DNA from 4 places in the Streptomyces sp. NPDC046465 genome. Region 3 is predicted to be linked to each of the others. Evidence: riboswitches for the same ligand, from Rfam matches in the RefSeq annotation. Region 3 holds a riboswitch; each other region holds the start of a gene.
The links. A riboswitch is a leader RNA that binds a small molecule or an ion and turns the genes downstream of it on or off. The one in region 3 is predicted to bind cobalamin.
Positions count from the first base shown of each region.

Region 1: linked by a shared signal. The riboswitch ahead of metE (5-methyltetrahydropteroyltriglutamate--homocysteine S-methyltransferase) and the one ahead of ABZ953_RS28610 (CbtB-domain containing protein) in region 3 are both predicted to bind cobalamin.
Region 2: linked by a shared signal. The riboswitch ahead of ABZ953_RS14375 (ribonucleoside-diphosphate reductase subunit alpha) and the one ahead of ABZ953_RS28610 (CbtB-domain containing protein) in region 3 are both predicted to bind cobalamin.
Region 4: linked by a shared signal. The riboswitch ahead of ABZ953_RS24205 (cobalamin biosynthesis protein) and the one ahead of ABZ953_RS28610 (CbtB-domain containing protein) in region 3 are both predicted to bind cobalamin.

Region 1 is NZ_JBEYZK010000005.1:170,007-177,719, forward strand. Features, by position in the region: gene ABZ953_RS10005 (glycosyl hydrolase family 65 protein) at 1-584, shown strand, start outside; gene metE (5-methyltetrahydropteroyltriglutamate--homocysteine S-methyltransferase) at 656-2,974, opposite strand; cobalamin riboswitch at 3,138-3,373, opposite strand; gene ABZ953_RS10015 (DUF6629 family protein) at 3,581-4,225, shown strand; gene ABZ953_RS10020 (hypothetical protein) at 4,536-5,333, opposite strand; gene ABZ953_RS10025 (hypothetical protein) at 5,516-6,271, opposite strand; gene ABZ953_RS10030 (GNAT family N-acetyltransferase) at 6,809-7,333, opposite strand; gene ABZ953_RS10035 (TetR/AcrR family transcriptional regulator) at 7,409-7,713, opposite strand, start outside.
Region 2 is NZ_JBEYZK010000008.1:85,645-93,357, forward strand. Features, by position in the region: gene ABZ953_RS14370 (ribonucleotide-diphosphate reductase subunit beta) at 1-466, opposite strand, end outside; gene ABZ953_RS14375 (ribonucleoside-diphosphate reductase subunit alpha) at 466-2,901, opposite strand; cobalamin riboswitch at 3,032-3,165, opposite strand; gene ABZ953_RS14380 (GNAT family N-acetyltransferase) at 3,229-3,735, opposite strand; gene mctP (monocarboxylate uptake permease MctP) at 3,835-5,478, opposite strand; gene ABZ953_RS14390 (DUF3311 domain-containing protein) at 5,475-5,744, opposite strand; gene ABZ953_RS14395 (YbdD/YjiX family protein) at 5,855-6,031, opposite strand; gene ABZ953_RS14400 (carbon starvation CstA family protein) at 6,052-7,713, opposite strand, start outside.
Region 3 is NZ_JBEYZK010000020.1:12,411-20,123, reverse strand. Features, by position in the region: gene ABZ953_RS28625 (arylamine N-acetyltransferase) at 1-523, opposite strand, end outside; gene ABZ953_RS28620 (MMPL family transporter) at 999-3,218, shown strand; gene ABZ953_RS28615 (DUF3048 domain-containing protein) at 3,359-4,351, opposite strand; cobalamin riboswitch at 4,571-4,713, shown strand; gene ABZ953_RS28610 (CbtB-domain containing protein) at 4,750-4,971, shown strand; gene ABZ953_RS28605 (CbtA family protein) at 4,995-5,756, shown strand; gene ABZ953_RS28600 (hypothetical protein) at 5,794-6,096, shown strand; gene ABZ953_RS28595 (histidine phosphatase family protein) at 6,107-6,688, opposite strand; gene ABZ953_RS28590 (hypothetical protein) at 6,699-7,040, opposite strand; gene cobF (precorrin-6A synthase (deacetylating)) at 7,240-7,713, shown strand, end outside.
Region 4 is NZ_JBEYZK010000015.1:186,353-194,065, reverse strand. Features, by position in the region: gene ABZ953_RS24235 (neutral zinc metallopeptidase) at 1-26, shown strand, start outside; gene ABZ953_RS24230 (hypothetical protein) at 46-1,503, opposite strand; gene ABZ953_RS24225 (alpha/beta fold hydrolase) at 1,658-2,794, opposite strand; gene ABZ953_RS24220 (class II aldolase/adducin family protein) at 2,881-3,591, opposite strand; gene ABZ953_RS24215 (inorganic phosphate transporter) at 3,904-5,238, shown strand; gene ABZ953_RS24210 (hypothetical protein) at 5,251-5,475, shown strand; cobalamin riboswitch at 5,620-5,752, shown strand; gene ABZ953_RS24205 (cobalamin biosynthesis protein) at 5,863-6,852, shown strand; gene ABZ953_RS24200 (cobyric acid synthase) at 6,849-7,713, shown strand, end outside.

The sequences.
Region 1 (7,713 bases), on a different contig from region 3:
GCGAGGACCGCCTCCACCTCGACCCGATGCTGCCCCCGCAGCTCGACCGTGGCGTCACGCTGCGCGGCCTTTCCTGGCAGGGCCGTACGTACGACATCGCCATCGGCGCGCACAGCACCACCGTGCGCCTCACCGACGGCGAGCCGATGACGCTCGACACCCCTCAGGGCCGGCAGATCGTCAGCAAGGGCGCCCCGGCCGTCCTCAAGACCCGCCGCCCCGACCTCACGCCCACCACCAACGCGGCGCGCTGCACCGGAGCGACGGCCTCCTCCCAGCAGCCCGGCATGTACGCGGGCGCCGCCGTCGACGGCAATACGGCCACGGCCTGGGTCCCGGACGGTGCGCGTGGCCATCTGACGACGGATCTCGCCAGGCCCGTCCGCGTCAAGAAGGTCACCCCCACCTGGACCGACACCGAGCCGGTGACGCACGCCGTGGAGCTCTCCCTCGACGGCAGCCACTGGCACCGCGCGGCCGGCGCCACGGCCGATGGACGGCTCGCACGGTACGTACGGGTGACGGTGCGGGGGGACGCGGAGTCGAAGAAGCATCCGGGGATCGCGGAGCTGACCGTGAACTGACGCTGCATCAGCCCCCTTGCTCGTCCCCGGAGTCGAGGACGAGCAAGGGGGCTGCGGTGCGTGCCGTGCCGTCAAGGCGTGGCGAGCTCCTCGCGGACCGTCCTGGCCGCCGCGACCAGGTTCTCCAGGGACGAACGCGTCTCGGGCCAGCCGCGCGTCTTCAAGCCGCAGTCCGGATTGACCCACAGCCGTTCGGCGGGGATGGCCTCGAGCCCCGTACGCAACAGGGCCGCGGCCTCGTCGGCGCTCGGCACCCGCGGGGAGTGGATGTCGTACACGCCGGGACCCGCCTCCCGCGGATAGCCGTGGGCGGCGAGTTCGCGGGCGACCTGCATGTGTGAGCGGGCCGCCTCCAGGCTGATGACGTCGGCGTCGAGGTCGTCGATGGCCTGGACGATGTCACCGAACTCGGCATAGCACATGTGCGTATGGATCTGCGTGTCCGGACGCACCCCGCTCGTGGTGAGGCGGAAGGACTCGGTGGCCCAGGCCAGGTAGGCGGGGTGGTCGGCGGCGCGCAGCGGCAGCGTCTCGCGCAGGGCGGGCTCGTCGACCTGGATGACCGACGTCCCGGCCGTCTCCAGGTCGACGACCTCGTCGCGCAGGGCGAGGGCGACCTGGCGGGCGGTGTCGCCGAGGGGCTGGTCGTCGCGTACGAAGGACCAGGCCAGCATGGTGACGGGGCCGGTGAGCATGCCCTTGACGGGGCGGCCGGTGAGGGACTGGGCATACGTCGTCCAGCGCACCGTCATCGGCTCCGGCCGCGAGATGTCACCCGCGAGGATCGGCGGGCGCACATAGCGGGTGCCGTACGACTGGACCCAGCCGTGCTGGGTGGCGAGGTACCCGGTGAGCTGCTCGGCGAAGTACTGCACCATGTCGTTGCGCTCGGGCTCGCCGTGCACCAGGACGTCGATGCCCGCCTTCTCCTGGAAGGAGATCACTTCCTGGATCTCGGCCTTGATGCGCTCCTCGTACCCGTCGCCGTCGATCCGCCCGGCCCGCAGGTCGGCGCGGGCGGCCCGCAGTTCACCGGTCTGCGGGAAGGAGCCGATCGTCGTCGTGGGCAGCAGCGGGAGGCCGAGGCCGGTCCGCTGGGCCGACGCACGCTCGGGGTACGGCTGGGAGCGGCGGGCGTCGGCCTCCGTGACGGCCCCGGTGCGGGCGCGGACCTCCGGGTCGCGGGTGATGGGGGAGCCGGTCCGGGAGGCCAGATCGGCGCGGTTCGCGGCGAGTTGGGTGGAGATCGTGTCGGTGCCCTGCGCCAGGCCCCGGGCGAGGGTGACGATCTCGGTGGTCTTCTGGCGGGCGAAGGCCAGCCAGCGCAGGATCTGCGGCTCGATGTCCCGTTCGAGGGCCGCGTCGACGGGGACGTGGAGCAGGGAGCAGGAGGCGGCCACGTCGACCCGGTCGGCGAGACCGAGCAGCGTGCCGAGCGTGGTGAGGGACTTCTCCAGGTCGTTGACCCAGATGTTGCGTCCGTTGACGACACCCGCGACAAGGCGCTTGCCGGGCAGCCCGCCGACGGCCGCGAGCGCGTCGAGGTTGGCGGCGGCCGCGTCGGTGAAGTCGAGGGCGAGACCGTCGACCGGGGCCTTGGCGAGCACCGGAAGGGCGTCGCCGAGCCGGTCGAAGTACGAGGCGACGAGGAGCTTCGGCCGGTCGGGGAGGGCGCCGAGGTCACGGTAGGCGCGCTCGGCCGCGTTGAGCTCGGCGGGCGTGCGGTCCTGGACGAGCGCGGGCTCGTCGAGCTGGACCCATTCGGCGCCCGCCGCGCGCAGGTCGGCGAGGACCTCGGCGTAAACCGGCAGGAGACGGTCGAGGAGGGTCAGCGGGTCGAAGTCGGCGGCCACTCCGGGCGCGGGCTTGGCCAGCAGGAGGTACGTGACCGGGCCGACGAGGACGGGCCGCGCCGTCAGACCCAGAGCCCGTGCCTCCTTGAACTCCTCGACCTGCTTCCTCGAGTCGGCCCGGAACACCGTTCCGGGGGCCAACTCGGGCACCAGATAGTGGTAGTTGGTGTCGAACCACTTCGTCATTTCCAGCGGCGCCACATCCTGGGTGCCGCGCGCCATCGCGAAGTAGCCGTCGAGCGCGTCCGCGTCGACCGCGGAACGGTGCCGCTCGGGGAGGGCACCGACCATGACGCTGGTGTCGAGGACGTGGTCGTAGTACGAGAAGTCGCCGGTCGGGACTTCACCGATGCCTGCGTCGGTGAGTTCCCGCCAGTTCGAGCGGCGGAGCTCGGCGGCGGTGTCCCGAAGGGCGTCCGCGCTGACGCGGCCCTTCCAGTAACCCTCGATCGCCTTCTTGAGCTCCCGGTCGGGGCCCTGGCGGGGGTAGCCGTACACGGTGGCCCGTGCTGCCGCGGCTGCGGGCTTGGTGGTCACGGAGATCTCCTTCGCGAGACGAATCCCTGAGATCCCGGAGACGGGACGAGAGCGCGAAGGGTGGCAGCACCGGGCGGGTCCGGATCGCGTGGTCGGCGCGGTCGCCCGTCTGGTGTGTACGCCGACCCGCCCTCGAGGTCACCGAGATATCCGCGCACGAATGGTTCGCGCACGGACAGCGGGCAGGTCTTCGGACTCGCGGGCCCGTCCACCGCCTTCGTGAAGAAGGCGGGCGGACACCTACTGGCCGTCGCTTCCCAGAACCGGACTCCGGTCCCAGTGCGTGTGACGGCGGTCGTTCCCGCTCACCGCTGCGGGGCAGTCCCGGATTCACACCGGGTTCCCTCTTGCGACGCTCCCGCCTGGCGGACGGGGCGAACCAGCTGTACCGATCACCATACGGGGCCACCCGCCGGTGGACCGCGTCGCGTTGAGCATTCAAATGGTGAGGTGGAACACGTGATGTTCGTGCTTCGCCGACGTGGAGAGCGGGAAAAGGCACGGTCCGGCGTGTCCTGAGTCTTGTCCTGCGCGCGCGCCTGCCCGGGGTCCCCGAAAGGGTCGGCCGACGCGCTCCCGGGCCGGGGTGGCCGTACCGTTGCTGCCATGTGCTGGAGCGAGACGGCCGACCTCGTCGCGGGCGCGGGCATCACGGCCGTGGGGGTCGCCTCCGTGACCCTGGCGGCCCGGCGCCCCCGTGACCTGCCACTGGCCGCGCTGCCGCTCCTCCTGGGCATCCACCAGATCATCGAGGCCGCCGTCTGGCACCACGACGGCGGCACCGGGCCCGCCACCGTCGCCTGGGCCGTCATCGCGCTTCCGCTCCTTCCCCTGTGGGTACCGGCGGCCGTGCTGTGCTCCGCGCCGCCGAGCGCCCGTCGCCGTCTGCTCGTCCCGCTGGCGGCGGGCATCGCGACGGCGGCGACGCTCGCCTGCGTACTGGCGACGCGCACCGTGACGGCCGAGATCCGAGGGCACACCGTCGGATACTCCCTGGGACTGCCGCAGGCGCAGCTGATCATCGTCGGCTACCTCCTCGCCACCATCGGCTCCCTGCTCCTGTCCGGCGACCGCGGCCTGGTCCTCTTCGGCGTCCTGGTGGCGGTCGGGGCCGCGGTGACCGTCGTGCTGTGGCGACAGGAGTACATCTCGACGTGGTGTGCGTTCGCCGCGGTGTGCTCGGTGGTCCTGCTGCTCTGGGTCAGCAGGCGTCGCCCGGGGCCCGATACGTCCCAGGGGGAGGTTCGTTGACAGAGGGAGGTGAGGCAGTCGGGGAGCCTCAGAGAGCGCCTGCTGGCTCTCGGTTCCCCGCAAGCGCACGACGACCGGCCGCTTCCCGGTGAGGACGCGGCGGTACGGGCGTTCCGCGGGCGGCGTTCCCTTGCGGGGCTCGACGCGCCCCGGAGCCCTCGGCCCCGCCGGATCGCCCGAGCCGGGACCCGCAGCCGACGACCCCCCTGCCGACCCGTAGGTTCCCCCGGCGGACGGCGGCGCTCCGGCACCGCGGCGCGACGGCTACCTCTGACGCGCCGATCCGGAGGCCACTCCGGCGGCCGGTCGGCTACCCCCGGCACTCCTGTTCCCGGCGACCGGCCCCGCTGAGCAGATCGACGCGCTGCGCCGCTCCCTCCTTGAGGACGTAGAGGGTGCCGTTCCCGGGCGACCAGTCGCGGGGTACGAGGAAGATCCGGTCTCCGGAGACGTGGAACAGGCGCAGGCCCGCGTACTCGTACGCGTACTGGCTTCCCTTGTCGGTGACGCGCCGGAAGCAGCTGCCGCCGCCCCGGATCATCAAGTCCTTCTCGCTGAAGACGACGACGGCGGGGAAGTCGCTCCGGAGGGTCCGCTCGGTCAGTTCCGCGCGGCCGCGGCCCGCGATCGCCGCGTACGCCGACACGGCCCAGAACAGTGACAGGACGCAGAGGAACAGCGTGAGCCCCCATAGCCGCAGGTCCCGGCGTGTGCGGGTGCGGGGGTACGCGTTGAGCGCGAAGCCGCCGATCGCGGTGAGCGGGAGGAGCAGGTCGAACAGCCACGGGCTGAGCGGATACAGCGGCACGAGGACGACGGGCACGGCCCAGGCGAACCGGAGCACCCGCACGGCGCGGGCGAGCCGCTCCGCTTCGTCCGCCACCCGGCGGAGCAGCCCGAGCACGCCGAGCGCGATGCCCGCGGCCAGCCAGGCGGGGAGATAGAGAGCACCGACGCTGCGCAACAGATAGTCGCTGGTGGAGAAGTGGAACACGGTCTCGCGCAGCCCCAGCGCCTTGGTCTCGGCGTCGGTGCTCGCCCAGCCGAAGTAGAAGAGGACCGCGGTGAGAAGGGTGACGAGGGATCCGATGGCGCCGACGATCTCCACCCAGCCGACTCTGGGGTCGGAGGGCGGCGTAGGCGGAGGCGGTGGTGCGGGTGGGGGCGGCTGGGGTTCCGGGTCGGGTGGAGGGTCGGGGCTCGGGTCAGGTCCGGGTTCCGGCTCCGGCTCCGGTTCCGGTTCCGGCTCCGGTCTCGGTTCGGGTTCCGGTTCGGGGGCCGGGGGCTCGCTCATCGGGCGAACGCGTTCGCCGGGCCGGGGGAGCCGGGTGAACGCGACAAGGAAGACGGCGATGGCGACCGCGAGGGAGATGGCGCTGTGCCGCTCCAGTCGAGGGTGAAGGCCGCCCGTCTGGCCACCCTGGCTCCGTTCTTCGTCACGAGCGTCACGTCGATCACCGTCGGGCGCAGGCCGCCGAAGTCGTCAGGCCCCGGCAGGTTCACGGCGATCGATCCGTCCTTGCAGCATCTCGCCTTGTCCTCCTCGTCGCCGAAGGGCTTCAGGGGGACTGGATCCGTCAGCTCCCGTGCGCGCAGCTCCACGGTGGCCGGCGCGTCCGGCCAGGTGCCTTGGAAGTAGGCGGTCGAGCCCGGCGTGTACGTGGAGTCCGTGGCGGAGATCCCGCTGGCGCAGGCTGCCGTACCCGTCGGGGCGGGTCGCAGCACCACTCGCTCGCCGGGGTGCTGACGGTAGTAGGCGACGAAACGTCGCAGGACCGCGAACGCGTCCCCGTCCTTGCAGAGGTACCCGGTGTTCCCCGGCCGGTACCCGGCTGAGCGCAGCCCCGCCTCGGCCTTGACGGCAATGGCCAGTCCGCCGGTCTCGCCCTGCGCGGCCTTACAGATCCCGGCGAGCCCTTCGATGGTCTTCCAGGCCTGCGGAGTCGCCGAGTCGTCGATCCGCCTGCCGGGGTCGACCGAGGTGTTGTAGGCCTGTCGGCACTCGCCGTTCTGCAGTAGGTCGTACAGGCTGTCAGGCTCGAACACCTCGTCCGTGTTGGGCGACTTGGGCCCCCACGGCAGCCAGCCGGGCGGCTTCCCGCCTCCGTGGCCGCCCCCGCCGCCCCCGGCGCTGCCACGGTCACCGTCCTCGCCCCCGTCTCCACCGCCGGTCTGCCAGGACCCACCCGAGGCCCCAGCTGAAGTTCCGCCCGAGGACCCACCCGAGGCCTCACCCGACGACCCGCTGGTCGTCCCGCCCCCCGAGCCCCCGCCGCCCCCCGCGGTACCCGTTCCACCGCCACCGGTGTCCGTCCCCGTGCCCCCGTCCAGGGACCCCGAGCCACCTCCGCCACTCCGTGCCCCGCCGCCGGGTGACGCCACTCCTCGTATCCCGAGGAACAGCCCCACCACCAGCACGAACCCGACGACGGCATAAGCCCACATCGGCACCCGAACGACACCTGAACCAGAGCGAACAGCCATGACGGCACCCCCGTAACGCCTCCTTTCATCATGCTGTGGAGGCGTGGTGCCCGGTATCCCTTTAGCTGATGGATGGGTGGGCCACGAAGAGCCCGGGGCTCACGGGCGCCAGTACAGCGCCGGGTCGGGATGGTCGACGAAGCCGAGGTCCCGGTAGAGCGGTTCGCCCTCGGGGGAGGCGTACAGGTCCACGCGGGAGGCCTCACGCGCGCGAAACCAGTCGAGAAGTGTCCGCATGATCGCCCGGCTGTGGCCGCGCCGCCGGTACACGGGGTCGGTGACCACGCCGATCACATGGCCGACCCGTCCGTTGGGGTTGTGCGGACCGGGGAACCATTGGTCGACGGAGCCGATGCCGCAGGCGGCGAGGCCGTGTTCACCGTCCACGACGAGGATGCGCGCGGAGTCCGCCGTCAGCCGGTCCCGCAGTACCGAGGTGAGGTTGCGGCGCCATTCGTCCTGCTCCGGCGAGGGGTTGAAGTACTCCCCGCCGAGGGTCTCGAAGAGCAGCGCCCGCAGCCGCACGAGCTCGGACAGATCGGCCTCCACCGCCTGGCGGACGTCGGAGCGGAGAGGGGTGAAATGCGCGCCACGCCGGGTGAGTTGTTCGGTGGGCTGTCTCATGACGATCACCCTGAAGTAATGACCTTGTGCACAACAACCCTTACCAACTGTGTGCCAAGCAGGCCGGACAGGCTCTCAGGTCCTGGCCGGGGGGTCCGTCAGCCGAAGGCCGTTCTCCCAGATCGTGTTGAGCGTCGTGACGAGTCGCTCGTACGGAATGCGCTGCCCGAGCACGAACACCATGTACGCCATGCGGCTCACCATCACGGACAGGGCGTGCGCGGTGATCAGCGGGTCCAGGCTCGTGTCGGCCTGGCCACTCTCCTGCAGGGTCCGGATGAGTTTGGCGTTGCGGCGGGCGAAGGCGTTGCCGCGCTCGATGCGCAGCGCCATGAACTGCTCGTCTACCTGGGCGACTTGCTCGAACAGCGCCATGAGGC
Region 2 (7,713 bases), on a different contig from region 3:
CGACCGAGTCCATCCACTTGAAGCAGAACTCGGCCTTCTCGCGGATGGAGGGGATCTCCTCGACCGCGTCGAAGGCCGCCGCGCGGTCCTCCGGGTCGGGCAGATAGGTGTCGAGCAGCGTCAGATAGAACTGGACGTGCACGGCCTCCTCGAAGAGCTGACGGCTCAAGTAGAGCCGCGCCTCGGGGGAGTTGATGTGCTTGTAGAGCGTGAGCACGAGGTTGTTGGAGACGATCGAGTCGCCGGTCGCGAAGAACGCCACCAGGCGGCCGATCATGTGCTGCTCGCCGGGCGAGAGCTTGGCGAGGTCGGCGACGTCGGAGTGGAGGTCGACCTCCTCCACGGTCCAGGTGTTCTTGATCGCGTCCCGGTAGCGCTCGTAGAAGTCCGGGTAGCGCATGGGACGCAGGGTCAGCTCGAAGCCCGGGTCGAGGAGGTTCTTCTCGCTGTGTGTCGTGGAGCTCATTACTGGCAGGCCTCGCAGGACTCGGGGTTTTCCAGGGAGCAGGCGACGGCTTCTTCGGCCGTGGCCTGGGCGGGGACGGGGGCGGGGGCGGTGGCGGCCGCGTTCGAGCCGCCCGCCGCGCGCGCGATGCGCGTCGCGGGGCGCGAGCGCAGGTAGTACGTGGTCTTCAGACCCTGCTGCCAGGCGTAGGCGTACATCGAGGAGAGCTTGCCGATGGTCGGCGTCTCCAGGAAGAGGTTGAGCGACTGCGCCTGGTCGAGGAAGGGGGTCCGCGCGGCGGCCATGTCGATCAGGCCGCGCTGCGGGAGCTCCCACGCCGTGCGGTAGAGCGCGCGCACCTCCGCGGGGATCCAGTCGAATCCCTGCACCGAGCCGCTGGCCTCGCGCAGCGCCTCGCGGGTCTGCGCGTCCCACATCCCGAGCCGCTTCAGCTCCTGGACCAGGTAGGCGTTGACCTGGAGGAACTCACCCGACAGGGTCTCGCGCTTGAAGAGGTTGGAGACCTGCGGCTCGATGCACTCGTAGACGCCCGCGATGGACGCGATGGTGGCGGTCGGCGCGATGGCGAGCAGCAGCGAATTGCGCATGCCGGTCACGGCGATACGTTCCCGCAGCGCCGCCCAGCGCTCCGGCCAGGCCAGCTCGACGTCGTAGTGGTCGGGGTGCAGGACGCCGCGCGCGGTGCGGGTCTTCTCCCAGGCGGGCAGCGGGCCGCTGCGCTCGGCGAGGTCCGCGGAGGTCTCGTACGCGGCGAGCATGATGCGCTCGGCGATCCGCGTGGAGAGCGCCCGCGCCTCGGGGGAGTCGAAGGGGAGCTTCAGCTGGAAGAAGACGTCTTGCAGACCCATCGCGCCGAGGCCCACCGGGCGCCACCTGGCGTTGGAGCGGCCGGCCTGCTCGGTCGGGTAGAAGTTGATGTCGACGACGCGGTCGAGGAAGGTGACGGCGGTACGGACGGTCTCGTCGAGCCGGTCCCACGCGAGGTCGCCGTTTTCCACGAACGCGCCGAGGTTGACCGAGCCGAGGTTGCAGACGGCCGTCTCGCCGTCGTCCGTCACCTCCAGGATCTCCGTGCAGAGGTTGGAGGAGTGCACGGTGTGGCCGGGCTCGGCGGTCTGGTTCGCGGTGCGGTTGGCGGCGTCCTTGAACGTCATCCAGCCGTTGCCGGTCTGCGCGAGGGTGCGCATCATGCGGCCGTAGAGGTCGCGGGCCGACATCGTCTTCTTGGCGAGCCCCGCGGCCTCGGCCTTGCGGTAGGCCGCGTCGAACTCATCGCCCCACAGGTCGACGAGCTCGGGCACGTCGGACGGCGAGAACAGCGACCACTCCCGGTCGGCGGCGACCCGGCGCATGAACTCGTCCGGGATCCAGTGCGCGAGGTTGAGGTTGTGCGTGCGGCGCGCGTCCTCACCGGTGTTGTCGCGCAGCTCCAGGAACTCCTCGATGTCGGAGTGCCAGGTCTCCAGGTAGACCGCGGCCGCGCCCTTGCGCCGCCCGCCCTGGTTCACCGCGGCGACCGAGGCGTCCAGGGTCTTCAGGAACGGCACGATGCCGTTGGAGTGCCCGTTCGTGCCGCGGATCAGCGAACCGCGCGAACGGATGCGGGAGTACGAGAGGCCGATGCCGCCCGCGTGCTTGGAGAGCCGTGCGACCTGGTGGTAGCGGTCGTAGATCGAGTCGAGCTCGTCCTGCGGGGAGTCGAGGAGGTAGCAGGAGGACATCTGCGGGTGGCGGGTGCCGGAGTTGAAGAGCGTCGGCGAGGACGGCAGGTAGTCCAGGCGGCTCATCAGGCCGTACAGCGAGGCGACTTCGTCGACCGCGCGGGAGCTGTCGCTCGCGGTGTCCCAGTCGGTCTCGGCCAGGCCGCTCGCCACGCGCAGCATGAAGTGCTGCGGCGTCTCGATGACGTGCCGGGTGATCGGGTGGCGCAACAGGTAGCGGCTGTGCAGCGTGCGCAGGCCGAAGTAGCCGAAGCGGAAGTCGGCGCCGTCGGCGAGCGCGCTCTCCACGAGCGCGTCGAGCCGGGGAGCGTGCGCGGTCACGAAGGAGGCGGTGCGGTCGGCGATCAGGCCCTCGCGGTGGCCGACCGCGATCGACTGCGTGAAGGAGCGCACGCCCTGCGAGGCGGCCTCGGCGGTGATGGAGAGGGAGAGCAGCCGGGCGGCGAGCTTGGAGTACGCCGGGTCCTCGGAGATGAGCCCCGCGGCCGCCTCGGTCGCGAGCTCCCTGAGCTCGCTCTCGTCGGCCCTGGCCGACCGGCCGCGCAGCGCGGCGGCCGCCACCCGGCCGGGATCGGCGTCGGGGAGGTCGGCGGTGAGGTCGGTCAGGGTGCGCAGCAGCGCGGTCCCCGGCGCGTCGTTACCCTCGGGGCTTTCAGCGCTGTCACTGGGCCGCGATGCCAGCACTGACGCAGGTTCGGCAGGCGCGATGGTCACGTGGAGCTCTCCCTCGCTCGGCTCCGGGGCCTGAGGGAGAGATCGGTACACACGGGCACACCCGGGCAGGGCGGCACACCGCGTCCACCGGCCCATTCCACGAGGCCCGGACGGTCGGCACCCGGGCCGGACGACACGGGTGCGCTGCGGCAGGTCTTCGGACTCCGCGTACGACAAATGCGTACACGTCTACCGTTGCGGGACAGTTCCGGACTTGCACCGGATTCCCCTGCGGCGACAGCGAGCACGAGCATACATCTTGTGTCGCACTACTGAAGCAGGCCCACATCTTGTGTCGGATCGCGAGGCGGGCCCGGACGGTGGCCCCTAGAGTGTCAATGCGTAGGCGAGCAGCGGGAGGCCGGGGATCGGGTACCAGTCGCGCTCCGGGGCCCGTGCGAAGCCGAGGCGTTCGTAGAGCCGGTGGGCGGTCCGCATGGAGGGCGAGGAGGACAGGACGAGCCGGGTCCGGCCCGCTTCCCTGGACCGTTCGACGCAGCCGCGCACCAGGAGTTCGCCGACGCCGCGGCCGCGCGCCGTAGGCGAGACCGCCAGCATGCGGATCTCCGTCTCGCCGTCCCGTGCGATGTCGGCCATGGGGCCGCCGGACGGCACGAACGTCACGCCGCCCAGGAGGGCGTGGGGCGCCCCGCCGTCCGCCGCGGCCACCAGGATCTCGGCGTGCGCCGCGCGCCCCGCCACGTCCCGCAGCACGTGCAGATACCGGTCCGCCGCCCCGTGATCCAGATGCCCGCCGTCGAGATAGGCCTGCGCGGTGAGGTCGCCCAGCGTCTCGTACTCCTCGGGGCGTGCCCGCCTGATGGTGATGTCCATGCAGCGCAGTGTGCAACACGGGCACGGCAAAGGGCCGCCGGTTTTCCGGCGGCCCCTGTCACGTGCGGGTCCCTGTTACTGGCGGAAGGGGGGCGGGACTCAGTGCCCGGCGCCCGCGGTCGCCGTCGGCAGCTCCTGTACGACGCCGGGGTCGCCCGCGTCGGCCGTGTAGTCCTCCGGGGAGGTCTCGTCGATGCCGTCGGGGGCCTTCAGCGCCTTCAGGACGAAGGTGAGGACCACGGTCACGACCACGTTCAGGACGAACGCGGTCAGGCCGATGTAGCCGATCTCGCCGATGCCGGGGATCTCGTCGGACGAGCCGCCGAAGTGCTTCTGGGTCGGCGACGCGACGCCGTACGCGGCGAGCGTTCCGTAGGCCATGCCGACCGCCCAGCCGGCGAGCAGCGCCCAGCGGTGGAACCACCGGGTGAAGAGGCCGCCGACCAGCGCGGGCATCGTCTGCAGGATCCAGATGCCGCCGAGCAGCTGGAAGTTGATCGCGACCGTCTTGTCCATGGTGAGGACGAAGGCGAGCGCGCCGACCTTCACCAGGAGCGAGACCAGCTTGGAGACCTTCATCTCCTGCTGCGGTGTCGCGTCCGGCTTGAGGAAGTCCTTGTAGATGTTGCGGGTGAAGAGATTCGCGGCCGCGATCGACATGATCGCGGCGGGGACGAGCGCGCCGATGCCGATGGCGGCGAACGCGACGCCCGTGAACCAGTCGGGGAACATGTTCTCGAACAGCTGCGGAATCGCCAGCTGACCGTTCTCCACCTTCACCCCGGCCGCGATCGCCATGAACCCGAGCAGCGCGAGCAGGCCGAGCATCAGCGAGTAGAGCGGCAGGATGGTGGTGTTGCGGCGGATCACGTTGCGGCTCTTGGAGGAGAGCGTCGCCGTGATCGAGTGCGGGTACATGAACAGGGCGAGCGCGGAGCCGAGCGCGAGCGTCGCGTAGGTCCACTGTCCGCTCTGTCCGGGCGCGAGACCCGCGACGGGCTTGCCCGCCGCCTCGTTCGACGCCGAGAACTTGTCACTCGCCGCCCGGAAGATCTCGTCGAAGCCGCCGAGCTTGATCGGGATGTAGATGATGGCGACGGCGATGACGAGATAGATCAGGCCGTCCTTCACGAACGCGATCAGTGCGGGCGCGCGCAGACCGGACGAGTACGTGTACGCGGCGAGCACCGCGAACGCGATGAGGAGCGGCAGGTCCTTGATGAACCAGTTGGTGTCGGGACCGCCGCCGACGCCCATGACGTCGAGCACGGCCTGGATGCCGACCAGCTGGAGCGCGATGTACGGCATCGTGGCGAGGATGCCGGTGACCGCGACGGCCAGCGAGAGCCCCTTCGAGCCGAACCGTCCGCGCACGAAGTCGGACGTGGTCACGTATCCGTGCTTGTGCGAGACCGACCAGAGGCGCGGCAGGAAGGTGAAGATCAGCGGATAGACGAGGATCGTGTACGGCACCGCGAAGAAGCCCGCCGCGCCTGCCGCGTAGATCGCCGCGGGGACGGCCACGAACGTATAAGCGGTGTAGAGGTCGCCGCCGAGCAGGAACCAGGTGACCCAGGTGCCGAACGACCGGCCGCCGAGGCCCCATTCGTCCAGGCTCTCGGTCTCGGCCTTGCGCCAGCGCGCGGCCAGGAAGCCCATCGCCGTGACGGCCACGAAGAAGAAGATGAAGACGGCGAGGGCGATGCCGTTCACGCCGCCCGTTCCCGATGCGAGTGTGGTCACTGTCCGGCACCCCCCTGGGCCTGCTCGGCCTTGCGGGCGCGCTGGTCACGCTGCCACAGCTTGTACGCGATCATCGTGAGCGCCGTGGAGATGAGCACCCACAGCATCTGGTACCAGTAGAAGAACGGAATGCCGATCAAGGTCGGGTCCACCTTGGCGTAGGAGCTCACCCACAGCATCGCCACGAAGGGCGCGACGAGACAGACGGCGATGACCACGCGGACCGGTGTGACGACCGGTCTGTTCACTTCAGGCGCATCTGACATATCGCGGCTCCGTTCCCTCACTTATCCCATGCTTAACGTGCGGGAAATCTAAGCCACAGTCTCGCGGTATGGAACCCCCGTCCGGATAACGGACGGGTGAATGTCCCTGCTCAGCAGCAGCGGAACCCCTGACGGGGGTCCGACTCCTGGAGGTCTGTCCGCATGCGCTCAAAAGTGCGGCGGCTGGGGACGGTTGCGGTGGGATGGTCCGCGCGCATATGAGCCACGTACCGTTCGTACGCCGACTCGTCGGTCAACTCCCTGACGTACCAGCGCATCCAGCGCATGCCCCGCAGCAGCAGCGCCGTCACGAGGACGCCCCGGCCCCGGGCCCGGCGGCGGCCCGCTGTTCCCGGGAAGCCTCCTGCGCCTCTTGGGCCTCCCGTGCCTCCCGCTTCTCCTCGCTGGTCGCGAAGAGCCCGGCAGGCGCGGTCAACTTCGACTCCACGTACGGCGCTTCCTTCAGGCGAGTGGCTCCGGGAGCGCGGACGTGCTTGATGCACACCCGTGCCGCGTCCAGGATCACGATGACGACGAGCAGCGCGAGCGCCGCCGAAAGGACGCCGTCCACCGTGGAGTTGGTGACGACGGTGTGCATGTCATCCATCGACTTGGCGGGCGGCAGGACCTTGCCCTCGTCGATGGCGTCCTGGTAGTTCGCGCGCTGCTGGAAGAAGCCGACGCGCGGATCGCTCGAGAACACCTTCTGCCAGCTCGCGGTGAGCGTCACCGTCGCGTCCCAGGCGAGCGGGATCCCGGTGATCCAGGCCCACTTGAGACGCCCGGACTTCACGAGCAGCGTGGTGCAGACGGCGAGGGCGACGGCGGCGAGGAGCTGGTTGGCGATGCCGAAGACCGGGAAGAGCTGGTTGATGCCGCCGAGCGGCTCGTGCACGCCCACCCACAGGAAGTAGCCCCACAGACCGGTGACCGCCGCGCTGGTCAGGAGCAGTCCCGGCTTCCAGCTCAGGTTTTTGAAGGGCTTGTAGACGTTCCCGAGCATGTCTTGCAGCATGAAGCGGCCCACGCGCGTGCCCGCGTCGAGCGCCGTCAGGATGAACAGCGCCTCGAACATGATCGCGAAGTGATACCAGAAGGCCCGCAGCGAGCCGCCGGTGACCTTCGAGAAGATCTCCGAGACGCCGACCGCGAGCGTGGGCGCGCCGCCGGTGCGCGAGAGCAGCGAGGACTCCTCGACGTCCTTGGCGGCCTGCGCCAGATCGGCCGGGGAGATGGAGTACCCGAAGCCCGCGACCGCCTTCGAGGCCTCCTGGACGGTCTGGCCGACCACACCGGCCGGTGCGTTCATCGCGAAGTACAGGCCCGGGTCGATGACCGAGGCCGCGACGAGCGCCATGACCGCGACGGACGACTCCATCAGCATGGAGCCGTAGCCGATCATCCGGACCTGCGTCTCCTTCTGGATCATCTTCGGCGTCGTGCCCGAGGAGATGAGCACATGGAAGCCGGAGAGTGCGCCGCAGGCGATGGTGATGAAGACGAAGGGGAAGAGCGAGCCCGCGAAGACCGGGCCGTCGCCGCGCGAGGCGAAGTCGGTCACCGGGTCCATCTTCAGCGTCGGCAGGGTGATCACGACGCCGAGCGCGAGCAGCAGGATGGTGCCGATCTTCATGAAGGTGGAGAGGTAGTCGCGCGGCGCGAGCAGCATCCACACCGGCAGGATCGAGGCGATGAACCCGTACGCCACCAGCCAGATCACCAGCGTCGACGGCGCCAACGTGAAGGTGTCCGCGAGCGAGGACTCGGCGACCCAGCGCCCGGAGACCAGCGCGAGCAACAGCAGGGCGACGCCGATCAGGGAGACCTCGCTGACCCGGCCGGGGCGAAGGACCCGCAGGTAGAAGCCCATGAGGAGGGCGATCGGGATGGTCATCGCGATGGAGAAGGTGCCCCAGGGCGACTCGGCGAGCGCGTTGACGATGACCAGCGCGAGCACCCCGAGCAGGAT
Region 3 (7,713 bases):
GCGGCTCGGCGAGGTACTGCCGCTTGCCGTCCTGGGCGACCTCCAGATCACCTTCCGGCGTCTGGGTGATGCGGAACGTGCCCGCGGGGTCGGCCTGCTCGCCCCGGTCGCCGAAGGCCAGCGGCAGCAGACTGTGGGCACCGAAACCGACGTCGGCGAGCCAGTCGCCGCCGTCCTCGGTGCGCACGCGCAGCGCCAGGTGGTCGTAGGGGATGCCGAGCACCTCTTCGTCCCCGTACACCCGGGCCTGCAGCAGCGTGACGTCGAAGCCGAGAGCCGTGAGGAGCGCGGCGAACGCACCGTTGAGTTCGTAGCAGAAGCCACCCCGGCGCGCCTTAACGACCTTCGACACCAGAGCCTTGTCGGTGAGCTCGATGTCCTCCCCGAGATGGACCGAGAGGTTCTCGAAGGGAACGCTGCGCAGATGCGCGACGTGCAGGTCGTGCAGGGCCGGGCCGGTGGGCGCGGTGGGGCGCCCGGCGCCGATGCGCCGCAGGTAGGCGTCGATCTGTTCGGAGTCCATGGACACCAGTGTGGTCGGGGAGCGCCGTCCGCGGAAACGAGCTCCGGCAGGAGGCCGGGCAAGGCCGTGGACAAGGTGCTTCCCGCACAGGCGCTGATCTCTCGGACAGCGGAAACAGGCCACCTGGCGCGCATCCCCGCACGCGGCACCGGCGTCAATGCGTGAACGATGCAGGTAAATGGGCGGCGGTACGGCCCGGCAAAAGGGGAGCGGAAAGTTCCGCGCCAATGACGCAGAAGTTGTTGACACGTGACTGCACCCTGTGGTTGAGAAAGGGAGATCGGCTCTCCTCCCAGGGGATGACTCCGCGCGCGGCGCAGTACAGCGGCCGTGGGTCGATAGTCCGGCTCGCAGGCGGACTTGTTCCCCTCGATCGGCGGTGAGGATGGAGCTATTCCTGCTGGACCCGCTGACGTGCGCCGATCGCACCGGCAGAGGGTCGTCCGCACCTGACTCGACGGGAGTCCCCTTCGCCGTGGCTACGTTCCTGTACAAACTAGGCCGCTTCGCCTTCCGGCGACGCCGCTACGTGGCGCTGCTGTGGGTGGTGGCGCTGGCGGGGGCCATTTTCGCCTCCTCGGCCGCTCCAGCCCCGCCCGAAGACTCCTTCTCGATGCCGGGTACGGAGTCGCAGAAGGCCTTCGACCGCCTTGAGGAGCACTTCCCCGACGCCAGTGCCGACGGAGCGAGCGCGCGTGTCGTGATCCGTGCCCCCAAGGGCGAGAAGCTCACCGAGGGAAAGCCCAAGAGTGAGGTCGACAGGCTCGTCGACGCGATAGGCAAGGGCCCGCAGGTGTCGAGCGTCGACGACCCCTACGCGGCCAAGTCCGTCAGCAAGGACGGCACCACCGCGTACACGTCGGTCACCTACAAGGTGCCCGCCACCGAGCTCACCGACGACGCCCGGGACGCGCTGACCAAGTCGACCGACACCACCCGTGACGCTGGCTTCACGGTCGAGACCGGCGGCGACGCCGTCATGGCCGAACAGGAGATGGGCGGCAGCGCCGAGCTCATCGGCATCGCGATCTCCGCGGTCGTCCTGATCCTCACCTTCGGCTCGCTGATCGCCGCGGGCATGCCGCTCCTTACCGCGCTCATCGGCGTCGGCATCGGCATCTCCGGCATCGCGGCGCTCGGCAGCACCCTCGACCTCTCGGCCACGACCTCCACGCTCGCGATGATGATCGGCCTCGCCGTCGGCATCGACTACGCCCTCTTCATCGTCTCCCGCTACCGAGCGGAGATAGCCGAGGGCCGTACCCCGGAGGAAGCGGCGGGCCGGGCCACCGGAACCGCGGGCTCCGCCGTGGTGTTCGCCGGTCTCACCGTTGTCGTCGCCCTCTCGGGCCTCGCGATCGTCAACATCCCGATCCTCACCAAGATGGGTCTGGCCGCGGCCGGCACCGTCGTGATCGCCGTCCTCATCGCGCTCACCATGATCCCCGCGCTGCTCGGCTTCGCGGGCCGCAAGGTGCTGCGCCGCAAGGACCGCAAGAAGCCCGCGGGTTCGCTCATCGACCCGCACGCCAAGCCGAAGCTCGGCACCCGCTGGGCGCGGTTCGTGCTGCGCCACCCGCTCTCCGTGCTCGTGGTCGCCGTCCTCGGCCTCGGAGCCGTGGCCGTCCCGGCCGCCAGCCTGGAACTCGGCCTGCCCGACGAGGGCACGTCGGCGCCGGACACCACCCAGCGCAAGGCGTACGACATGCTGTCCGAGTCCTTCGGCGCCGGCTTCAACGGCCCGCTGATGGTCACCGTCAGCAAGGACTCCGGAGTGGCGGCCGCCGCCAAGACCGTCGGCGACTCGATCGGCAAGATCGACGGAGTCGCCGCCGTGACCCCGGCCCAGTCCAACAAGGCCGGCGACACCGCCATCATGAACGTCGTCCCGAAGACCGGGCCGAGCGACCACGAGACCGAGGAACTGGTCAAGTCGATCCGCTCGACCGCCGACGGCCTCGGGTCCGACACCGGTTCCGAGATCCTGGTCACCGGCCAGACCGCGATGACCATCGACTTCTCGCAGACCCTGGACGACGCCCTCCTGCCCTACCTCGGACTGGTCGTCGGCCTGGCGTTCCTGCTCCTGATGCTGGTCTTCCGCTCGATCCTGGTCCCGCTCAAGGCGGCGCTCGGCTTCCTGCTCTCGGTGGCCGCCGCGCTCGGCGCCGTCGTCGCGGTCTTCCAGTGGGGCTGGCTCGCGGACATCGTGGGCGTCGACCAGCCCGGTCCGATCATGAGCATGATGCCGATCTTCATGATCGGTGTGGTCTTCGGCCTGGCGATGGACTACGAGGTCTTCCTCGTGACCCGGATGCGCGAGGCGTACGTCCACGGGGCGCGCCCCGGCGAGTCGGTCGTGACCGGCTTCACCCACGGCGGACGGGTCGTGGCCGCGGCCGCGATCATCATGATCAGCGTCTTCTCCGGCTTCATCATGGAGAACGACGACATGATCAAGATGATGGGCTTCGGCCTGGCCATCGCCGTCCTCTTCGACGCCTTCGTCGTCCGCATGGCGATCGTGCCCGCGGTCCTCGCCCTGCTCGGCAAGTCCGCCTGGTGGCTGCCGCGCTGGCTGGACAAGCTCCTGCCCAACGTGGACGTGGAGGGCGAGAAGCTGCACAAGAACCTCGGTGACACCGGGGCACCCGACGCCGAGACGGACCGGGAGCTCGCCCCTGCGGGCAGGTGAGACACGACGGTCCGGCACGGGCGGGCCGGCCGGGGCACCCCTTCTCTGATGGGGAGTGCCTCGGCCGGCCCGCCCGGTCTCTTTTCCGGTTTTCCGGCCCGGTCGGATCCGGCACCCACCGGTCCCGACAGGGACGCGTCTCAGCCGTGGTCCGCGTAGACCATCCAGACCTGCCCCGGGGCGAAGGGCATCGGCTCGCCGTTGGCGCGGGTGAACGCGGTGCCCCCGGTGGCCGCGGCGCGATTCCAGCGCGTGGCATAGCTCTGGCCGTCGCGCAGCACCAGCGCCCGGCCGCTGCCGACCGTCTCGATGTACGGCGTCACCGCGCCGTTGACGTCCTTGAAGCGCGAAGGGCGCATGTTCACGTACTGGATCACGACGGTGGGAGCGCCGAGCCGGGTCCCCGCCGTACTGAGCGCCGGGGCACCGTCGAAGGAGGCGAGCCACCGGCGCTCCCGCGGCGACCAGTCGAAGGTGTGGCTGGCGCCGGAGTAGCGGACGGTCCGGCTCCCGGTGGGGGCGCCCCCCGCCGGAGCCGGGCCGAAGCGGAAGCCGATGTCGGTCGGACGGCCGGCCTGCGGCGCCGAACGCAGCAGCGCCCGCGGGTGTACGAAGAGGTCGTGCGGGGCGGTCCTGGCGCTGTCACGGAAGTAGGCGCGCGGGACGCGGTCGTGCGGGCGGGCGTACAGCGGGGCTTCCCTGAGCACCTTCTGCAGGGCGCTGCGCACCCCGGAGTAGGCCAGCACGGGCCGGCCGAACTGGCGGAGGAGTTCGGTGTCGGACTCACGCGCGCTGCGCACCGGGCCGACGGACTCCGGCACTCTGCTGGAGTACACGCCCATCAGACGGCTCATGCCGCCCTCGACCTTCTCCACGTAGACGATGTCCGCCTGGTCGAGACCGGTGTGCGGCCGTGCTGCCCGGGAGTTGTCGAACTTCACGGCGAGGACCGGCCCCTGGCTCGCGAGCTGCCCGGTGAAGGGCGAGGGGGTCCGGTGCGCGACACCGTCCCCGTGCGCCGGGGCGCTCGCGGACGAGGGGGCGCTCACGGCGAGCGTCGCCGTGGCGACCAGTGCGAGCACGCGTGTGCCGAGACGGGTGCGGCGGGTGGCCCGGACTGTCCTGGCTGCCATGGGGGCGTCTCCATTCGTGTCCATTCGCGGCGGAACCGGTGTTGCCTGAGGCAGCCGCAGGTTTACCGCCCCGGACCCCGGCCCCAATCGCCGCTGGGCCATCCACCACCGCCACATCACGCTTTCCGGGGACCTTCCGCGCGGCTCCGCCCCGAACGGCGCTCCGGCATGCGTGTCCACTCCTCCCCGGTGCGCCGTCGTCGGCCGGCCTTGGCCATGAACGCGCCACGCGGTACCGTCACTGCGATATCGACGACAGCTCGACGGAAGCCGGTGTGAGCCCGGCACGGTCGCGCCACTGTGTGCGAGCGGTACCCCTACCGCTCGTGAGTCAGACCCGTGGCTGTCGTCCTCCGCACCACCGAGACGGGACGCGAACTCCCGAAGGAGGCACCGCCATGGCGCACCATGTCGCTCAGCCGACCGCCGACGCACCTGCCGTACCGCTCAAGCTGCCGTTGAAGGTGATCGCCCCGTGGGCGGTCTTCTTCGGGATCCTGATGCTGATCCTGCTGTACTTCGTCGGCGCCGAACAGGGCGCCACCTCCGTGTTCAGCGGCGCGGAGGTCCATGAGTGGGTGCACGACGCCCGCCATCTGCTCGGCTTCCCCTGCCACTGACCAGGGGGAACCGAAGCCCGCTCATGAACTCGACAACCGTACGCAACCTGCTCGTTCGAGGCATGCTCGCCGGTCTTGGGGCCGGCGTGCTCGCCCTCGTCATCGCCTACTGGCTCGGTGAGCCGAACGTCGACGCCGCCATCGGCTTCGAAGAGGCGCACGCCGGCCACTCGCACGGCGACGAGGTCGAACTCGTCTCGCGGAGCCTGCAGTCCACGGCCGGCCTCGCCACCGGTGTCCTCGTCTACGGGGTCGCCTTCGGCGGAATCGCCGCGCTCGCCTACAGCTTCGCCCTCGGCCGCGTCGGCCGGTTCGGCCCGCGGGCGACGGCGCTGCTCCTTTCGGGCTGCGCGCTGCTCGCCGTCTACGTCGTGCCGTTCCTGAAGTACCCGGCCAACCCGCCCGCTGTCGGCAACCCCGACACCATCGGCAAGCGGACCTCCCTGTATCTGCTGATGATGGTGCTCAGCGTGCTCCTCGCGGTCGCCGCGACCCTGCTGGGCAAGCGGCTCGCGCCCCTGCTCGGTGCCTGGTACGCGACCGTCGCGGCCGTGCTCGGCTTCGCCGTGGCCATCGGACTGGCCTATGAGTTCCTGCCGGTGATCAACGACGTTCCCGAGCACTTCCCGGCCGCGCTGCTGTGGCGTTTCCGCCTCTCCGCCCTCGCCATGCAGGCGACTCTGTGGTGCGCCTTCGGCCTGATCTTCGGGGAGTTGGCGCAGCGCCTGCTGCTGCCGAAGCCCGCGGCGCCGACGTCCGGGAAGTCGGTCGCGGCGGATCGGTAGGACCGGGACACGGCACGGCGACGAATCGAGGAGCGGAGTGCCCGGACACCCCGAGCCGCGCCACATCACCCTCGGCGGACATGCGGCGGTCGCGCTGACCCCCGAGGAGTACGCGCAACTGATCGCGAGCCGTCGGCAGATCGGCGGGCAGAGCGCACGGGTGAGGGTGCTCGCCCAGCAGGCCAAGCGGACCGAGCGGCTCCTGCGCGACCTGGAGGAACTGGTCGGTGCCTGCCCGGCGGAAAGGTGCGCCGTCGGCGATCCGGCGGCCCCGCAGACCGCCTGCGTGCGGTGCACGGTGGCCGTGCTGCTGGCCCGCCACCGTGACCAGGGCCGCTGAACCGCGCGCGTCACGCGGCGCCGAGCGGCCCGCCGAGCCGGATGTTCCAGCGTCCGGAGCGTCCGCTGAGTTCGGTCGTCGACAACGGCAGCACGTCGAATCGCCAGAACGCGGACAGCGGAGCCCCCGTGGCGTGAACGGCGGCCGCCCGCACCACCTCGGGCTCCACGACGGCGACGACGCGTCCGGACGGAGTGTCCGTCCGGGGCGCATCCAGCCACCGGCCCACACGTGTGCACACGTCGGCCACGGACTGGCCGCCCGGGGCCGCCGTCTCCGGCTCGGTCAGCCAACGGGCCACCGCCTGCGCTTCCGTGGCACTCACCTCCGCCAGTGGCCTGCCGCGCCACCTGCCCGGGTCGAGGCCGGCCAGCGACGGCACTTCCAGGCCCGTTCCGAGGCCGAGTGCGTCCGCCGTCTGCGCGCAGCGCACACCGGGGGAGAGGAGGACCCGGCATCCCGTGGGCAGGGATCCGGCCGCCCGGCGGGTCTGCGCCGCGCCGGGCGGGTCGAGGGGCTCGTCGTCGCCGAACACGCCGCGCCGCGCCGCGGCGGTCATGGCAGGCGAGACGAGCAGTACGCGCGTGGTCACGGACGTCCTTTCACTGGTCGGGCGTTGGGGATGACCGGTCACGCCCCTCCACGGGGCAGGGGACGAAGGCGCGCCGGTCCGGGGTGACCGTCAGTCGGTTGCCACCTCGTCGTGCGGCTCGCCGGGGTGCAGGGCGGTGCCGGGCGCCGCCTGCGGGGCGGCTGAGGTCGTCCGCGTCGGGCAGCGGCCCGCCGCGGGCCTCATCGGCGAGCGCCGTCCGCAGGTCGGTGGCAAGGCGGTCCTCGTCGGCGCCGGAGAAGTACTCCGTGTCCACGCCGAAGCCCTCCGCGACGCGGTGCAGCTTCCCTGGGCGTAGATCCTGCGTACGGGAATCCGCTCGGGCACCACGCACCTCCTGGCCGTCCAGGCACCGGTCCCGGTGAATCTAACATCCGCACAATTCGCATAATCCGCAGAACCCGCCGCTCCTTCGAGGAGGTCGCCCACGTGCTCTGGTACGGCGAACTCCCTGACGGCGCCCAGCTTTCGTACGACGGCCCGGGCCGGCGCCCGCTTCCGTGAGCGCCATGCGGCCCTGGGAGACTGCCCTCATGAGTACGGAACAGCGCGCGATCCTCGTCATCGGCATCGGGGCGGGCGACCCCGACCACCTGACCCTCCAGGCGGTGAAGGCGATCCGCCGCGCCGACGTCTTCTTCATCGTCGGCAAGGGTCCCCACAAGGCGTCCCTGACGGATCTGCGTCACCAGATGATCGAGGAGCACGCGCCGGGTCCGTACCGCGTGGTGGAGGTCGAGGACCCGAGCCGAGACCGGCGGCCGATGGACCGGTCCGATTACACCGCGGCCGTTCTGGACTGGCGTGAGCGGCGCGGGGAGATCTTCGAGCGCGCCATGCGCCAGGAGATGACGGCCGGTGAGACGGGGGCCTTTCTCGTCTGGGGCGATCCCTCCCTGTACGACAGCACGCTCGGCATCCTCGGCGAGATCGAGGACCGCGGCGCGCTCCACGTCACCGTCGAGGTGATCCCCGGCATCACCAGCGTCGCCACACTGACCGCCCGG
Region 4 (7,713 bases), on a different contig from region 3:
AGTGCGACACGTTCCGCCGAGGCTGAGAGGTAGTCCTCGCGGCTCTCACTCGCCGCCAGTGTGGACCTGGAAGGCGGCGCGGCGCACCGCCTTGGCGAGGGCCGGGTCGGGGTGGGCCGCGGCCAGGGCCACCAGGACCTGGACGGTGCGGGGGTGCCCGGCGCGGCGCACCTCGTCGAGGAGGGCGGGCACGGTGGGCTGCACCGCCGACTCCAGGTGCCGGACGAGGAGCTGCGTCTCGCCGTGGTCCGCGACGGCCGCCGCGGTGTCGATCCACAGCCAGGTGGACTCCTCGCGGGTCAGCACGAGGTGGACGTCCTCGGGGTCGGCGCCCTCCTGCTCGGCGAGCCACAGCAGGGCGTAGGGGCGCAGTGAGGCCTCGTCGACGACGGCCCTGACCTCCGCCTCGGCCGGTGCGCCGACCACCCGCAGGGCCTCGAAGGCCAGGCCGCGCAGGAGGGCGTCCTCGCCGCGTGCGGCGGTGAGGAGCTCGGTGACGGCGCTGGAGACGGTGCGGGCGGCGAGCCAGGCGCGGTACTCGGCGCGGGCCGCGTTGGGGCGCAGGCGGGCGCAGCCCCGGAGCATGTCCTCGGCGGACTGCTCGATGTGTCCGGCGGGGCTCTGTGCGGCGACGCAGATCTGCTCCAGCTTGACCCAGACCGCCCAGCTGCCGAGCGGCGTGAGCACGGCCTGCCCGTCGGCGCAGGTCAGCGCGCCGACGGCGGCGAGGCCGTGCAGGGCCCAGTCGAGGAGGGCGGGGAGCGGGGCGTTCTCGGGGCAGCCTGCCGGGACGGCGGGCTCCGGCTGGGGGCCGTAGGGGATCTCGCAGCGCTCGGTGCGCAGCTCCGTGACGCGCTGGTCGAGGAGGTCGAGCAGCTGCGGCACGGGCACGGGGCCTGCCGACAGCTGCAGCAGGGAGAGGACTTGTGGCATGGCCTCGACGACCTCGGCGACCGCCGCGGGGGCGAGGGTGTCGGGCGCGGGGTGGGCCAGCGACCAGGCGTCGAAGAGGGCGACCCAGCCGCGCAGCACGGCGGTGTCGTCGCGGTTCCAGGCGCGCAGCCGCCAGCCGGGCCTCGCGGTGTCGCCGTGCACCTCGATGAGGCCCGCGAGGCGTGCGGTGTCCCAGTCGGCGCGGACCTGAGCGGGGGTCAGCCCCAGTTCGGCGGCGGCCCGTTCGGCGGTGGCGTCGGAGAGCGTGCCCTTGCCGTCGGGCGAGCCGCCGGTGCGGCCGGGGCCCGGACGCAGGGCGTCGTCGGCCCAGCGGGCGACCCGCACGGCGTCGGCGAGGCCTGCGCGGGCCGCGCGGGCCAGTTCCGACGGGGCGGGCGTGCCCTCGGGTGGCCGGGGCGCGGGACGGCGCGTGCGGCGGTTGCTCATCGCGCCGGGGGCGGCCGAGAGGGGGCGTGTCGCGTCGCGCCGGGCTTCTCCTCGCTCTTCGGCCCTCTGGTAGGGCGCACGGACAAGTCGGAGCCTGGAGTCGCGCGGGGTACGGGACGTCACGGGAACAGTCTTCCTGTTGACGGTCCGAAAACCCAAACGGAATGGGGACGGGGGCCGTTCGCACGCCGCGCGCCGGGGCCGCGCGCGGTGTGCGGCACGGTGTACGGGAGGGTGTACCGGAGGGCGTGCGCAGCGTCACAGCACGTGCGCAGCGTCACAGCAAGGGCGTGAGGAAGCGCCTGAGCACCTCTTCGTAGCCCTGCGGATCGGCGTTCCACATGGCGCCGTGCGGCGCGTCCTGCACAGGGTGCAGGGTGACCAGATCGGGGCGCTGAGCAGCCAGTTGCCGGGAGAGGCCCCAGGGCGCGACGGCGTCGTCGGGGCCGTGCACGAGCAGCGTGGGCACGCGCAGCACGCCGGGGCCCGCCGCCGCCAGGATCCGGTCGCCGCGCAGCCCCGTGCGCCCCTGTGCCGCACGGACCGCAAGCGGAAGGAGCGGTCCGGGGGTGCGGCGGGCACCGGCGAGGGCGCGCAGGGTGGTCTCCCAGTTGAGGACCGGGGAGTCGAGGACGAGGCCGCTGATGCGGTCGCGCAGCGCCGAGTGCGCGGCGGCGTGCAGACACATGGCGGCGCCGGTGGACCAACCGTGCAGGACGACGCGCTCGGCGCCCCGGCGCACGGCGTAGCGCAGGGCGGCGTCCAGGTCGCGCCACTCCGTCTCGCCGAGGTGGCCGAGGCCGTCCGGGGAGCGGGGCGCGCCCGCGTCGCCGCGGTAGGCGAGGTCGAGGACCGGGACCCGCAGGCGGTTCAGGGAGTCCATGACGACCATGGGGTGTTCGCGGGTCGTGCCCAGGCCGTGCACGGTGATGACCCAGGTGTCCCGGGCGCCCGGCACGAACCAGGCGGGCAGTGTGCCGAGCTCGCCGGGGATGTCGACGTCGGTGTGGTCGATGCCGAGCGCGGAGCGCGGGTCCCCGATGTGGACCTGCGGGGTGAGCCAGACGCGGGCGCCGGGGTCCAGGGAGCCGTGGGTGACGGCTTCGAGGCGGCGTACGACCGTGTCGGCCTCGTGCGGGGCGGACTCCAGGACGGGTCCGACGATCGCGTGGGTGCCGTTGCCGCTCAGGCCGTACGTGCCGGGGCGGCGGCTCGCCAGGGCGCGGGTCAGGCTGATCTGGCCCGCGGCCGTGGCGTGCACGGTCAGGCGTGGCTCGGTCGGCAGGGGGCGGCCCGCGGGCGCCTTGAGGGCGGCGTCGCTGGCGAACCGGCCCGCCGCGATCGCGGCTGCGGCTGTTCCTAGGGCGGCTGTTACTGCGGTGACGGCCGCTGCCGTCGCTTTGGCTGGGCGCACCGTCCCAGTGTCCGGGGGCGAGGCCCTGGAGGCCAGTGGGCGGTACCCGCCGGGTGAGTCGTGGCTCAGGTGGCCGAAGCCGTGGCTCAGGTGGCCGACTGGCCGTATCCCCGCAGCTTCTGTGCCGCCTCGTGCAGCCGGTCCGGGGAGAGGAGCGTCGGGGTGTGGCCGGGAATCGCGGCGGCGGTGAGCCAGAGGCGGCACATCCACTCCAGCTGGGCCGTGCGGTCGTAGGCCTGGTCGAGGCTGTCCCCGTAGGTGACCGTGCCGTGGTTCTGCAGGAGGCAGCCGGTGCGCTCGCGCAGGGCGTGCAGCATGTTCTCGGCCAACTCCTCGGTGCCGTACAGCGCGTACGGGGCGACCCGGACCGGGCCGCCGAGGGCGCCGGTCATGTAGTGGACGGCGGGGAGCTCCGTGACCAGCAGGGAGACGGCCGTGGCGTGTACGGCGTGGGTGTGGACGACCGCTCTCGCGCCGGTGTCGCGGTAGATCGCGAGGTGCATGGGCAGTTCGCTGGTGGGCGTGAGGCCGCCGAGGACCCGGTGGCCTTCGAGGTCGACGCCGAGGGCGTCCTCGGGCCGCAGCCTGTCGTAAGGGACCCCGCTCGGGGTGACCAGGACGGTGTCGCCGACCCGTATCGAGACGTTGCCCGAGGTGCCGACGACCAGGCCGTCCCGCACCGTCCTGCGGGCGGTCCCGACCAGCTCGTCCCAGGCCCGCGCGAGCGCGTCCCCGTCCACCTGCTGCCCCTGTCCCTGGCCATGCCGCTGCCCCTGCCCCTGCCGCTGCTCAGTCATGCGGTGATCCTGCCAGCCCAAAAGGATTCCGGTTACGGCTTCGGGCCACCGGGTGACCAGCATCTCCCCACCGGATCCGGGCACCGGACCGAGAAGTGCGCGCCGGGCCGCCGCCGGATGGCGGAACCCGACACTCCGCCCCGTTTGCGGGGATCCCGCCCACGCTCCGTACGATCGGGATCAGACACCAGCTCAATACGGAGCAAGGGCACTCCGCTTCGGGTCACCGCACCGCCCGGCCCAGTTCACTTTCCGTTCACCCTGGTTGCCTACGTTCCACATGCCACTGACGTCCAACAGAAGCCTGGGTAAATGGAACACATCACGCTTCTCCTCGGGATCGTGATCGTTACCGCTCTCGTGTTCGATTTCACGAACGGTTTCCACGACACTGCCAACGCGATGGCGACGACCATCTCGACCGGCGCTCTCAAGCCCAAGACGGCGGTGGCCATGTCCGCCGTACTCAACCTCGTCGGCGCCTTCCTCTCCGTCGAAGTCGCCAAGACGATCTCCGGCGGCATCGTCAATGAGGACGGCCTCAAGACCGAGGTCATCTTCGCCGCGCTCGTCGGCGCGATTCTCTGGAACCTCATGACGTGGCTGGTGGGCCTGCCCTCCAGCTCCTCCCACGCCCTCTTCGGCGGACTCATCGGCGCCGCGGTCATGTCGCAGGGCTGGTCGTCGATCAACGGCGGCACCGTCGTCACCAAGATCCTGATCCCGGCCGTCGCGGCCCCGCTCGTGGCGGGCATCGCCGCGACGCTGGCCACGCGCCTGACGTACCGCATCGGCCGCAACACGGACCAGAAGGCCACCGCCAAGGGCTACCGCGCCGGGCAGATCGCCTCCGCCGGGCTCGTCTCGCTGGCCCACGGCACGAACGACGCGCAGAAGACCATGGGCATCATCACGCTCGCCCTGATCACGGGCGGCGTCCTGAACCCCGGCGCCAACCCCCCGATGTGGGTCATCGTCTCGGCCGGCATCGCCATCGCGCTCGGCACCTACCTCGGTGGCTGGCGCATCATCCGCACCATGGGCAAGGGCCTGACCGACCTCGCGCCGCAGCAGGGCTTCGCCGCCCAGACCAGCGCCGCGACCGCGATCCTCGCCTCCTCGCACATCGGCTTCTCGCTCTCCACCACCCAGGTCTGCTCGGGCGCCGTGATGGGCGCGGGCCTCGGCCGCAAGGGCGGCGTGGTCCGCTGGTCGACCGCCACCCGGATGTTCGTCGCGTGGGGCCTGACCCTGCCGGCGGCGGGCCTGGTCGGCGCGGGTGCCGAGTTCCTCACCAAGCAGGGCCCCTGGGGCATCACGGTCACCGCGGCGCTCCTGATCGCGGGGTCGGGCGTGATCTGGGCGCTCTCCCGGCGCAACGCCGTCGACCACACCAACGTCACGGACGACGAGATCCGCCACGACGCCATTGACGGCATTGACGGCATTGACGGCATTGACGGCCGCACGGTCGCCGAGCCCGCGGGCGTGGTGACCACCGCGATCGCCGCCGTCTCGCCGCCCCCCGTGGGCGCGATGGCCGCCTCCGCCCCCGCGGGCGGGACCGTCAAGGCCACCGTCTCGGCGGCCCCGACCACCACCACGACCGGCGCCATGGCGGACCCCGCCCGGCCCGCGACCGTGTAAGGACAGACCAGCATGAGCATCGACTGGGCAGCTCTCGGCTCCGTCTTCGGAGTCAGTCTCGCGGTGACCGTGGCCCTGGTGGGCCTCTTCACCCTCGGCATCGTCGGACTCTCCAAGCAGGGCACGGCGACCGCCACCGCCGGTGGCTCCGCCTCCCTCGCACGCACCGGCGCGTACGCCTGCTTCGCCCTGTGCGCGGCGGCGGTGGCCTACGGGATCTTCCTGATCGTCGCCTGACGGCAGCGGCCTTCCCGGGTGGGGCGCGGAGCGTGCGAACGCTCCGCGCCCCACGCGTGTGTCCGCACCCCGTATCTGGGCCCGGCATGTGGGGCCCAACACACTCTCCCGTCGCAGGTCAACAGCGAGTTGACGGGCCTTCGCGGGCCGTGGTGGACTGCCGGGGCCAACTACGGCGGCAGAAGAGGAAGCCGGTGCGAATCCGGCGCGGTCCCGCCACTGTCACCGGGGAGACACTCCCCGCGAGCCAGGAACTCTCGCCGCCGATCACGTCGAACCAGGGCGCGGACACCCTGAGTGAGGACATATCGCCATGCTCGGCCGCCCGGTGCCGCCTCTCCCCCTGAGTACGAGTCCTCTCCTCAGCGCAGCGGCGGGCTGAAGCGCATGAGTGCCGATCGCGACTTCGCGTACGGCGCCGCCGCCGGCCTCCTCGGTGACCTGCTGCTCGGCGATCCCCGCCGGGGCCATCCGGTCGCCGCGTTCGGCCGTGCCGCGGGTGCCGTCGAGCGGGTGCTGTGGCGCGACCACCGCGGGTGGGGCACGTTGCACGCCGTGGTGTGCGCCGGGGGCGCGGCGGGTGCCGCCGCGCTGGCTTCTTCTCTCGTACGTCGCTCGGCCGCCGGATCCGTCGCGCTGACCGCCGCCGCGACCTGGGCCGTGGTCGGCGGTACGTCGCTGACGCGGGAGGCGCGGGCCATCGGCGGGGCGCTGGAGGCCGGGGACATCGAGGTCGCGCGGGAGCGGCTGCCGCACCTGTGCGGGCGGGACCCGCAGGCGCTGGACGCCGACGGGATCGCGCGGGCCGTGGTGGAGTCCGTCGCCGAGAACACCTCCGACGCGGTCGTCGGCGCGCTCGTGTGGGGCGCGCTGGGCGGCGTCCCCGGGCTCGTCGGGTTCCGGGCCGTCAACACGCTGGACGCGATGGTGGGCCACAAGTCGCCCCGGTACCGGCGCTACGGCTGGGCCGCCGCCCGCCTCGACGACGTCTTCGGATGGCCGGGCGCGCGGCTCACCGCGGGCCTCGCGGCGCTGGCCGGTGACTCGCCCTCGGGAGCGGTACGGGCGTGGCGCGCGGACGCGGACGCGCACCCGAGCCCGAACGCAGGGCCCGTCGAGGCCGCCTTCGCCGGGGCACTGGGCGTACGGCTCGGGGGAACGCTCTCTTACGGGGGGCGGGTCGAGCACCGGCCCGTGCTGAACGCGGCGGGGCGCGACGTCGCCGCGGGGGACATCGAGCGGGCCGCCAAGCTGTCCCGACGGGTCGGCCTGCTCGCTCTCGGAGCCGTGGTGGGCGCGCGCTGGGCACTGCGGTCGGCAAGAGCAGGGGCAAGGGCAGGAGCGGGAGCAGGAGCGGGAGCGGGGAGAAGAGCATGAGTGGCGGACTGCTGGTCGCCGGGACCACCTCGGACGCCGGGAAGAGCGTCGTCACCGCGGGCATCTGCCGGTGGCTGACCCGCAAGGGTGTGTCCGTCGCGCCGTTCAAGGCGCAGAACATGTCCCTCAACTCCTTCGTCACCCGCGAGGGGGCGGAGATCGGCCGGGCGCAGGCCATGCAGGCGCAGGCCGCCCGCGTCGAGCCGAGCGCGCTGATGAACCCCGTACTGCTCAAGCCCGGCAGTGACCGCTCCAGCCAGGTCGTACTCATGGGCAAGCCCGTGGGTGAGATGAGTGCGCGTGGGTTCTTCGGGGGGTCCGGGGGGCCGTCCCCCGGGGAGAGGCTGCACGGGGGGCGGCAGGCGCAGTTGCTGGACACCGTCGTGGGGTGTCTGGAGGAACTCCGGGGCACGTATGACGCCGTGATCTGTGAGGGCGCGGGCAGTCCCGCCGAGATCAACCTGCGGCGCACCGACATCGTGAACATGGGCATCGCGCGCGCCGCCCGCTTCCCCGTCCTGGTGGTCGGGGACATCGACCGGGGCGGGGTGTTCGCGTCGTTCTTCGGGACGACGGCGCTGTTGAGCGCGGCCGACCAGGAACTCGTCGCGGGCTACCTGGTGAACAAGTTCCGGGGCGACGTCTCCCTCCTCGAACCCGGGCTCGACATGCTGCACGGGCTCACCGGGCGGCGCACGTTCGGTGTGCTGCCGTTCCAGCACGGGCTCGGCATCGACGAGGAGGACGGCCTGCGGGTGTCCCTGCGGGGCGCCGTCCGCGAGTCCGTGGTGGCCCCGCCGGTCGGCGATGACGTGCTGCGGGTCGCCGTGTGCGCGGTGCCGTTGATGTCCAACTTCACGG